Regions from separate parts of the Exiguobacterium sp. s130 genome, predicted to be linked through region 2. Evidence: riboswitches for the same ligand, from Rfam matches in the RefSeq annotation. Region 2 holds a riboswitch; each other region holds the start of a gene.
What was found. A riboswitch is a leader RNA that binds a small molecule or an ion and turns the genes downstream of it on or off. The one in region 2 is predicted to bind S-adenosylmethionine.

Region 1 (3,278 bases), on a different contig from region 2:
TCTCGTCCAAATCGTCTTACTTGTCACGCGTTATGAAACGCTGGAAGAGTTCAAACTGATCTTACTCTTTCACGTGATTGGTCTAGCACTTGAACTGTTCAAAGTGAACGTTGGGTCTTGGAGTTATCCGGAACAGGCTCTAACGAAAGTGGCTGGTGTTCCCTTGTATGCAGGATTCATGTATGCAAGTGTCGCAAGTTATGTCTGTCAAGCGTTCCGAAGATTTCATTTACGCTTCACAGCATTTCCACCGCCTTGGCTTGCGATCAGCGTAGGCAGTCTCGTCTATCTCAACTTCTTCACCCACCATTGGATCTTCGATGCACGCTGGCTATTGATGGTCCTCGTCGTCCTTGTCTTCTATAAGTCATGGGTTCATTTTACGATCGAGCAGACGATCTACCGGATGCCGCTCGTCCTATCCTTTTTACTGATTGCCTTTTTCATTTGGATCGCGGAGAACATCGTGACGTTCTTTAAAGGCTGGGTCTATCCGCATCAGGAAGGAGGCTGGGCAGTCGTTGATCTTGGAAAATTGTCTTCTTGGTTCCTGCTTGTGATCATCACGGTTTTGATCGTCATCGTCGCGAAATACAAGCGTCAGGATCCGGCTGTGGAGATATATCAGCGTACATAGACGAAAAATATGACATTTCGTTTGCGATGAAGCGCTTCGATGTTCAACGTTCGTTCTAACATGTGGACGACAACTTGAGCGTGCTTGGCTCAACCAGCAACGAGACGGGAAATTATTGAAAAAAGAGTGAAACATTAGAAATTTTAAGCCGTAGAGTAAGGTGAGAACTTATTTTTCAAGGAGGACCTTACTCATGTCATCTCAATTAAAGAAAGCAGCGAAGGAGTCGCTCAGCGGTCGTTGGGGATTTGCAGTCCTAGCTTTTCTGCTGTTTAGTATTATTCAGGGTGTTCCTAATTTATTTGGATCGGATATCGATGAGCCGTCTAGTAGTATAGATCTCGTTGTATCATTGGTGTCGATTTTATTGATTCCAGTAGGAGTCGGTTGGACATGGATTGCCATGTCGATTGCTCGTGGCGAAGAAACGAAAGTGACGGATTTGTTTGAGCCATATGGTATGTTCCTGAAAGTGGTGGGGCTGGCCATTGTTCAGTTCATCTTTATCGCGCTCTGGACGTTACTCTTAATCATCCCTGGTATCATCAAGTCATTCTCTTACTTGTTGACGTTCTACATCCTTCGAGATGAACCATCGATCGGTATCCTAGAGGCCATCACGCGTTCACGCCAACTCATGGATGGTCACAAGATGGAAGCATTCTTACTCTTCCTATCATTCATTGGTTGGGCATTACTTGTAATCGTTACACTTGGTCTTGCTGTCTTATGGGTTGGACCATACTTCAGCGTCACGCTTGCCAAATTCTATGATCGTGTTCGTGGTGAACAAGCACCAGAGCCAACATCAGATTTCGTCGCACCATATTAATCCGGAATCCCGACACTACGTCGGGATTTTTCTTTGAAATAAATCCGATAGGAAAAGACGGTTTAATGGTTGCTTTAGTTCAATGAATTCTGTACGATGAATGCAACACATCTTATCTAGAGAAGTCGAGGGACTGGCCCGAAGACACTTCAGCAACCCCGCTATGGCGGAAGGTGCTACTTCCAGGAAGGAATACCTTCTGAAGATAAGAGCGGACAGGACAAGATACCGTCGCTCTTTTCGAACTTCGAAAAGAGCGTTTTTTTATGATAAGGGGGACGATGGAGTGGAGTATGGTTTTTGGTTACCGATTTTTGGGGGATGGTTACGTAACGTCGAGGATGAACAGATGCCAGCAACATTCGATTATGCGAAACAAGTCGCACAAACAGCTGAACGCATCGGCTTCTCGACGACGTTGATTGCGGAATTGAACTTGAACGATATCAAAGGCATCAAGGAACCGAGTCTTGAGGCATGGACAACGGCAGCGGCGATTGCTGCAACAACAGAACGCCTTGAGATCATGACAGCGGTTCGTCCCGGGTTCCATAATCCAGCGACGACGGCGAAGATGGCGGCAAACATCGATCAGTTGAGTGGAGGGCGATTTACGCTCAATGTCGTCTCAGCCTGGTGGGCAGAAGAAGCAAAACAATACAACGGTATTTTTACTGCACATGCTGAGCGCTATGCCCGGACGGAAGAGTTCGTCACGGTCATGAAAGGACTATGGGCAGATGCGTCACCGTACAGCTTCTTCGGTCATCACTACACGATCGAACAGGCAGAACTCCATCCGAAACCCGTCCAGCGTCCGGGGATTAAGCTCTACGCTGGTGGAGAGAGTGAAGCCGGAAAACGGACGATCGTCGAACATTGTGATGCCTACGTCATGCATGGAGGCACTGTTGAAGAAGTAGCTCATAAAATCAATGATATGAAAATACGCCGGGAAGCGACGGGACACGCACCGCTTGAGAGCTTCGGTCTTGCTGCCTACATCATTTGTCGGGATACGGAAGAAGAAGCGCTTCTTGAGTGGCAACGCATCACGGACGTTAAGGAAGACAGCGCCGGTTATGCCGGTTATCAAGATTTCATCAGTAAATCGCAACTCGAACAACAGGTCGAACGAAATGATTATTCCGTCTCGAACCGTGGTCTGCGACCGAACTTGATCGGAACACCAGAACAGATTGCCGAACGGATTCTAGCGTTCGAAGCCGTTGGTGTCACGTTGCTCTTGTTACAATTCTCACCACAACTTGAAGAAATGGAACGCTTTGCCCGTGACGTAATGCCACTGGTCGAAGCGAAACGAAAGGTAGGTCAACAATCATGACAAAAATTCATATTCTCCACGAAAACCAAGAATGGACGGATCATCTCATCAAACGTCTCGAAGAACTCAAGTTGCCGTACGAGCAGTGGCACTTAAATGAAGGAATCGTACCGTTAGATGAACTGCCGCCAGAAGGTGTCTTTTACAGTCGTATGAGTGCGTCTTCGCATACGCGGGGGCATCGTTACGCGCCGGAGTTGACGGAAGGGGTCCTCGCTTGGTTAGAAGAGCATGACCGGACCGTCTTTAACGGAACGCGTGCGCTTCGTCTTGAAGTCAGCAAAGTCAATCAATACACGGCGTTGCGGAAGGCTGGGATTCGTGTACCGAAGACGACGGCTGCCGTCGGACGCGATCAAATCGTACAAGCAGCAAAAGAGATCGGTGTTTCGTCATTCATCACGAAACACAACCGTGCCGGGAAAGGTCTCGGCGTCCAGTTATTCCATTCGATTGAAGCACTT
Region 2 (3,278 bases):
GTTCAATTCTTTGATGATGAGATCGTTCAAGTCATCGAAGCACTTGCGCAAGACGGAAAACGCGTCATTTGTGCAGGACTCGATCAGGATTTCCGGGCAGAGCCATTTGGTAAGATGCCGGAATTACTGGCGCGCGCAGAATTTGTGACGAAACTTCAGGCGATCTGTCTCTCATGTGGCGATCCGGCTTCCCGGACACAACGTTTGATTGATGGAAAACCAGCGAACTATGATGATCCGATCATTTTAGTCGGCGCTTCAGAATCGTATGAGCCACGGTGCCGCCACTGCCATGAAGTGCCAGGAAAGCCGAAGCCGCTCCAAACGATGCAACACCAAAAAGGATAAACAAAAAAGACGAACCGATGATGGTCGTCCTTTGATGTAACAGCTGTTCGCTTCTAAGTGAAGACGAATAGCTGTTTTTTTTTATCCCGTTTCCTGTGAGAAACGACTCGAGCGTTCGATGAAACGAATCGTCTCACGCACGATCAAATCCTGATCATGATCGAGGGTCGCGACGTGGTACGAGTTAAGGAGACAGTAGATTCGTTTATCATTCGTCCCGATGTGCTGGTGCAGATAATCCGAGCTCGACGGCGGAACGACGTGATCGGTCGCCGAGTAGAGAATCAATGTCGGCAGGAGAATGGATCCGAGGCGTCCTTTTGTCTCATCCATTAGACGGACGAGTTCGAACGCACAACGGCTCGGAACGAGGTCATAAATGATTTCGAAGGCTGCTCGCTTAATGTCCGGTGCCCCTTCCGGTAAATACTGTGGACCGTCCTCGAACGAAAGTGCTTCATAGGATGGAACGGAGAGTGCGGCATTGATCGTAATGATGCCGGCAAACGGAATGCCGTCAGCAGCGAGCGACAACGCAAGCGTCGCACCCATCGATTGACCGATGACGAAGACTTGATCGCATGTTTCTTGTAAACGTTCATAGCCGTCTTGCAGGCTTTGCTTCCAACATCGAGCAGTCGATTGTTCAAACTCGCGGACGTTCGTTCCATGTCCACGTAAGCGCGGGGCATAGACGGTAAAACCTTCGGCAGCAAATGCCTCACCGACGTCCCGGACACTCTGCGGAGTGGCGTTAAAACCATGACAGATTAGAATGCCGATCGGTCCACCTTGAAGATAAAATGCTTCAGCACCAGTCAATACAGGATAGTTCATCATTACTATTTTTCCTCCATTCATGAAAAAAACTCGTCGACGTCACTGCTTGGACGCCCACGAGTTTTTCACCGTATCATCCAAAGCCGCGCTTTGCTGGTCGGAGCACCTTACAGATTGCAGGTTGCCGTGAAGTCATAGAGCCAGGTCTCTCGTTCACTCTTGATAAATATCATATTGGAATTGTCGGATTAATCATTGAAACGATGGTAGCACGACCGAAAATGACTTGTCAAATCGTTCTTGACGAATCATGATCCGTTCAGTAAGCTAACTCATAACTTGTTCATCCATCGATATGCGCCAAATGGATTATTTTTGAAAAGTTGGTTGACTTTTAAAGGTTCGACCCGTAATGTAAAAATTAGTTTTACGACATAAGCAACAACACAACAACACACATACGAATTTCATACCGCAATACTTATCCAGAGAGGTGGAGGGACTGGCCCTACGAAACCTCGGCAACAGACTCATTATGAGCACTGTGCCAATTCCATCAGACAGATGTCTGAGAGATGAGTGGAGTGGATTCTGCCACTGTGCGGATCCAGGTCTCTTCTTGTTTCTCAAGAAGGGACCTTTTTTGTTGAATGAAGGGGGAAAACGGAATGATTGCATTTCATCAAGTCAAAAAAACGTACGTCACGAAAGATCAGACGATTGCAGCGCTCGACGGTGTCGACCTGACGATCGAAAAAGGTGAAATCTTTGGGGTCATCGGTTTTAGCGGTGCCGGAAAAAGTTCACTGCTCCGCTGCGTCAATCTGTTAGAACGACCGACGTCAGGAACGGTGACGGTCGATGGGGAAGATTTAACGCAACTGTCTCCGAAAAAGTTACGCCAAGCAAAACAACGGATCGGGATGATCTTTCAGCACTTCAATCTGTTGAATGCGAACACGGTCTTTACGAATGTCGCGAAACCACTCGTTCTCGCAGGCGTCAAGAAAGACGAAATTCGCCGCCGGGTGACGGAGTTACTCGAATTCGTCGATCTCGCGGACAAAGCAGATCATTATCCGGATCAATTATCGGGTGGGCAGAAACAGCGCGTTGGTATCGCCCGGGCACTCGCGACGCAACCTTCCGTCCTTTTATGTGACGAAGCGACGTCAGCACTTGATCCCCAAACGACACATCATATTCTTCAGTTATTAAAACGGATCAATGCCGAGTACGGGATCACGATTCTCTTGATCACCCACGAGATGGGCGTCATCCGGGAGATTTGCGACCGGGTCGCCGTCATTGAAGCTGGAAAGTTGATCGAGTCAGGAACGGTCTTTGATGTCTTTTCAAACCCGCAGACTGAGACAGCGAAAAATTTCGTTCGCTCCGTCATGCATGACGAGATTCCAGCGTCGATTCGTCAGTTGATCGAGTCCCGGAATGCGAATCCAATCTATAAGATTCACTTCCTTGGACATCACACCGGACAACCACTCTTATCGCAAGTCGCAAAACGCTTCGACGTCGATGTCAACATCCTGCACGGTAGCATCACGGAGTTGCAGGAGACGCCGTTCGGCACACTACTCGTCGAGTTGATCGGTGAGACGACAGAAGTGAAACGAGCGTTACACTACATCGATCAGGCGCAGGTAACCGTTGAGGAGGTGCTCGCTGATGCTAGTTAACTACAGTGATATCTGGACAGCATTCTTGCAGACGATGACGATGGTATCCGTTTCGCTCTTGTTCTCGACCTTGATCGGCTTACCACTCGGTATCCTGCTTGTCGTCACGCGAAAAGGAGCGTTACTTGAAAATGTTCCGTTGTTCACGTTCTTCAACAGTATCGTCAATATTTTCCGCTCGATTCCGTTCATCATCTTACTTGTTGCGATCATCCCGTTGACGCGCTTGATCGTTCAGACATCGATCGGAACAGAAGCCGCAATCGTTCCGCTCGTCTTTTACGCTGCACCGTACATGGCGCGGCTGATCGAGAGTTCCTTACTTGAAGTCGACAAAGGTGTCCTTGAGGCAGCAGAAGCGATGGGGGCGACGCCATTCCAAACGATTTTCCGCTTCCTTCTGCCGGAAGCACTCGGTTCACTAATCCTTAACTTAACGATTGCAACAGTCGG
Region 3 (3,278 bases), 180 kb from region 2:
AACCAGGTGGAATCTCACGCAGTGATGTTTCGACGAGTCGTGCGAGAAACGGAATCGCTGCGACACTGAGGCTGACGGATGCTGCTGTTGGACCAATCGTATTATCAAGCAAAAATTTCGTTAATGGAATGAGGGCAACAAGCAAGATGATGAACGGCAAGGACCGGACGATGTTGACGACGAAGTCAAGAACACGGCGGACGGCAAGGTTTTGAAAAAATAATCCGCGGTCGGTGACGAACAAGAGAATCCCGAGCGGAATCCCGACGACCAATGCGAAGGCAAGTGAAATTCCGACCATCCACGCCGTCTCACCGAGCGCCTTCAAGAGCTCAGGTAACATTGTTTGAATACGATCAAGCCACATCCTGAATCACCTCGAGTGTATGAAGTTCCGTCGCGAGCCAGTCGAGGGCAGGTGCGATTTGATCGGAGGATCCCGTCAAGCTGACGATTAGGACACCAAAAGCGACGTCTTGGATGTAATCGACTTTTCCGTGCAGGATGCTGACCGAGATATCGTATCGACGGATGGCTTCCGACAACGTACTTTCACCGGTCTTCTCGCCCGTGAACTGTAGGCGGATGATCTTTCCCGGTGTCGCTTGCAAGATGCGTTCCGGTAGCTCGATCTGGAGTGCCGTGTCGACGTAATGTTGTGTCACCGGATGTTTGGCTTGACTGAACAAATCGTATGTAGAGGCAACTTCGACGACTTCCCCTTGAGACATGACCGCGACACGATGGCAAATCTGTTTGACGACATCGATCTCATGCGTGATGAGGACGATCGTCAATCCGAGTCGTTCATTCAAATCTTTCAACAAATCTAAAATCTGCAGCGTCGTGACCGGATCAAGGGCAGAGGTCGCTTCGTCACATAACAAGACGGTTGGATCATTCGCGAGTGCCCGGGCAATCCCGACGCGCTGTTTCTGTCCGCCGCTCAACTGACTCGGGAAGTTCGTCTCGAATCCTTCGAGTCCGACGAGCGAGACGAGTTCACGGATCCGTTCCGGAAAATCTGCTCGTTTGACGCCGGCAGCCTTCAGTGCAAAAGCAATGTTATCTGCGACATTACGCGACTGGATCAATTGGAAATGCTGAAAGATCATTCCTGTCCGCAAGCGAAGTTGACGCAAATCTGCTTTTGACATCCCGCCGAGCGAGACACCGTCGACCTTTACCGTTCCTTGTGTCGGATGCTCGAGACCGTTGATCAGACGAAGCAACGTACTCTTACCGGCACCGGATTCACCGATGATCCCAAAAATTTCTCCTTTTTGAATCGTCAAATCGACATCTCGTAATGCAAAAATCGGGGTCCGGTCTCGGACGAACCGTTTCGTAATCTGTTTGAATTCAATCATCTGCTCATCTCCTCATACAAAAAAGTCGCTTTTTCCTAGTAGCAGAGCAACCAGAAAAAGCGACGAAAGTGTAAGATTTCGTAACTTATCTCTCAGAATGAATCCATTCTGTAGGATGTGGCACCGTTCCTGATAGGTGGTTGCCGGACGTCGTTGGGCCTAATCCCTCGGTCGCTCTCGATAAGTAGTTATGCTGTTGGGATTTACTTTAACGGAAATGATTCCCATCTGTCAAATGTTTTTTCAGAATTATTCTGCAACAGGTGTCCGGAACAGGTTGAGCGTTCCAATTCGGTCGACGGCCTCCTCTAGCCGTTCGACGTCAGCAATTAAGCTGATCCGTACGTAGCCTTCGCCGTATTCGCCGAAGAATGATCCAGGGGTAACGGCGACGTGTGCTTCGTCAAGCAGATGATCCGTGAAGCTTTGGGACGTGTATCCTTCAGGCACCGGAAGCCAGACGAAGAAGGAACCGCCCGGTCGTGGTCCGCTCCAACCGATTGCATCGAGTTTAGCGAACAAGGCATTACGTCGTGTTTCGTATAAGCTACTTAACTCACGGACACATGTTTGGTCACTCGTCAGGGCAACGGTCGCTGCATGTTGGATCGGTGTGAAGGCACTGACGTAGAGATGTTCCTGATACGTCTCGATGCTTGAGATGACGGACGGATTTCCGATCGCGAAAGCGATTCGGAAGCCAGACATGTTGAAGCGTTTCGAGAGTGAGAACAACTCGATTCCGACCTCCTTCGCCCCTTCCGTCTGCAAGAAGCTTCGTGTGGGACCATCAAAGCTGATGCCGCCGTAGGCTAAATCATGGACGACACAAATATCATGGGCATCCGCGAAGGCAACGGTCTGTTCGAAGGCTTCTGCTGTCGCTGTCGCACCTGTCGGATTACTCGGGTAATTGAGGAACAACATCCGGGCGCGCTCGACATCTGTCGTATCAAGTAAATTGTAATCCGGCAGGAAGTTATTTTTCTCAAGCAATGGAAGTGTAATCGGGTAAGCACCAGCAAGTGCTGCTCCAGACAGGTAATCCGGGTACCCCGGATCCGGGACGATGACACCTTCTCCAGGATTGACGATCGTTTGTGGTAAGGCGACGATTCCGGCTTTACTACCGAGAAGAATTGCGACCTCGGTTGCCGGATCAATCGTGACGCCGAATTCGTTCGCATAAAAGCTCGCGACGGCTTGCTTTAGAAAATCATGTCCACGAAATGGTGGATATTGAAGGTTTGTTGGCTCATCGATCGCCTGTTTCAAGGCGTCGAGAATATGTACGGGCGTCGTTTGATCGGGTGTTCCTTGACCAAGGGTAATGACATCATGTCCGGCAGCTTTCACAGCACCGATCCGGTTCGCAAGTTCAGCGAAAACGGGAGCAGGAAGCCGATCGATGGCGATGGATGGAGCGAAATGTTTCATGGATATGTGCCTCCTTCGTAGTATTGTCGTCAAGGATAACGAATATTCAGTCAAAAGAAAAGAACTTTTTTGAAATTCAAAAAAATCGTCCAATAAACAGGTACAGATATGTGGAGCGGGAATAGAGAGTAGGGAGAGGAGTGAGGAGATGAAGCGAGCTAGCTGGAAAGAAGCAGTCGTCTATCAAGTCTATTGGCGCAGTTTTAAGGATTCGAATGGGGACGGCATCGGTGATTTGCGAGGTGTCATCGACAAGCTAGATTACATCGCATCGCTTGGTGTCGATATCGTCTGGTTAAATCCATGTTACCGTTCTCCAGACATCGATAATGGCTATGATATTGCCGATTATTACACGATCATGGACAAGGCGGGGACGATGGGCGATCTACAAGAGTTGATCACAGCGGCTCACGCACGCGGCTTAAAGATAATTCTTGATTTGGTCGTCAATCATACGAGTGACCAGCA

Region 1: linked by a shared signal. The riboswitch ahead of HZS85_RS14105 (LLM class flavin-dependent oxidoreductase) and the one ahead of HZS85_RS00410 (methionine ABC transporter ATP-binding protein) in region 2 are both predicted to bind S-adenosylmethionine.
Region 3: linked by a shared signal. The riboswitch ahead of HZS85_RS01235 (methionine ABC transporter ATP-binding protein) and the one ahead of HZS85_RS00410 (methionine ABC transporter ATP-binding protein) in region 2 are both predicted to bind S-adenosylmethionine.

Annotation. Positions count from the first base shown of each region.
Region 1 covers NZ_JACSNI010000006.1:91,456-94,733, forward strand. Annotated here, with positions in the region: gene HZS85_RS14095 (DUF817 domain-containing protein) at 1-637, shown strand, start outside; gene HZS85_RS14100 (DUF975 family protein) at 831-1,469, shown strand; SAM riboswitch class I at 1,579-1,681, shown strand; gene HZS85_RS14105 (LLM class flavin-dependent oxidoreductase) at 1,756-2,814, shown strand; gene HZS85_RS14110 (ATP-grasp domain-containing protein) at 2,811-3,278, shown strand, end outside.
Region 2 covers NZ_JACSNI010000001.1:70,776-74,053, forward strand. Annotated here, with positions in the region: gene HZS85_RS00400 (thymidine kinase) at 1-348, shown strand, start outside; gene HZS85_RS00405 (alpha/beta hydrolase) at 430-1,188, opposite strand; SAM riboswitch class I at 1,256-1,357, opposite strand; SAM riboswitch class I at 1,607-1,710, shown strand; gene HZS85_RS00410 (methionine ABC transporter ATP-binding protein) at 1,797-2,825, shown strand; gene HZS85_RS00415 (methionine ABC transporter permease) at 2,815-3,278, shown strand, end outside.
Region 3 covers NZ_JACSNI010000001.1:247,156-250,433, forward strand. Annotated here, with positions in the region: gene HZS85_RS01230 (methionine ABC transporter permease) at 1-367, opposite strand, end outside; gene HZS85_RS01235 (methionine ABC transporter ATP-binding protein) at 357-1,370, opposite strand; SAM riboswitch class I at 1,453-1,557, opposite strand; gene HZS85_RS01240 (aminotransferase class I/II-fold pyridoxal phosphate-dependent enzyme) at 1,620-2,807, opposite strand; gene HZS85_RS01245 (alpha-glucosidase) at 2,956-3,278, shown strand, end outside.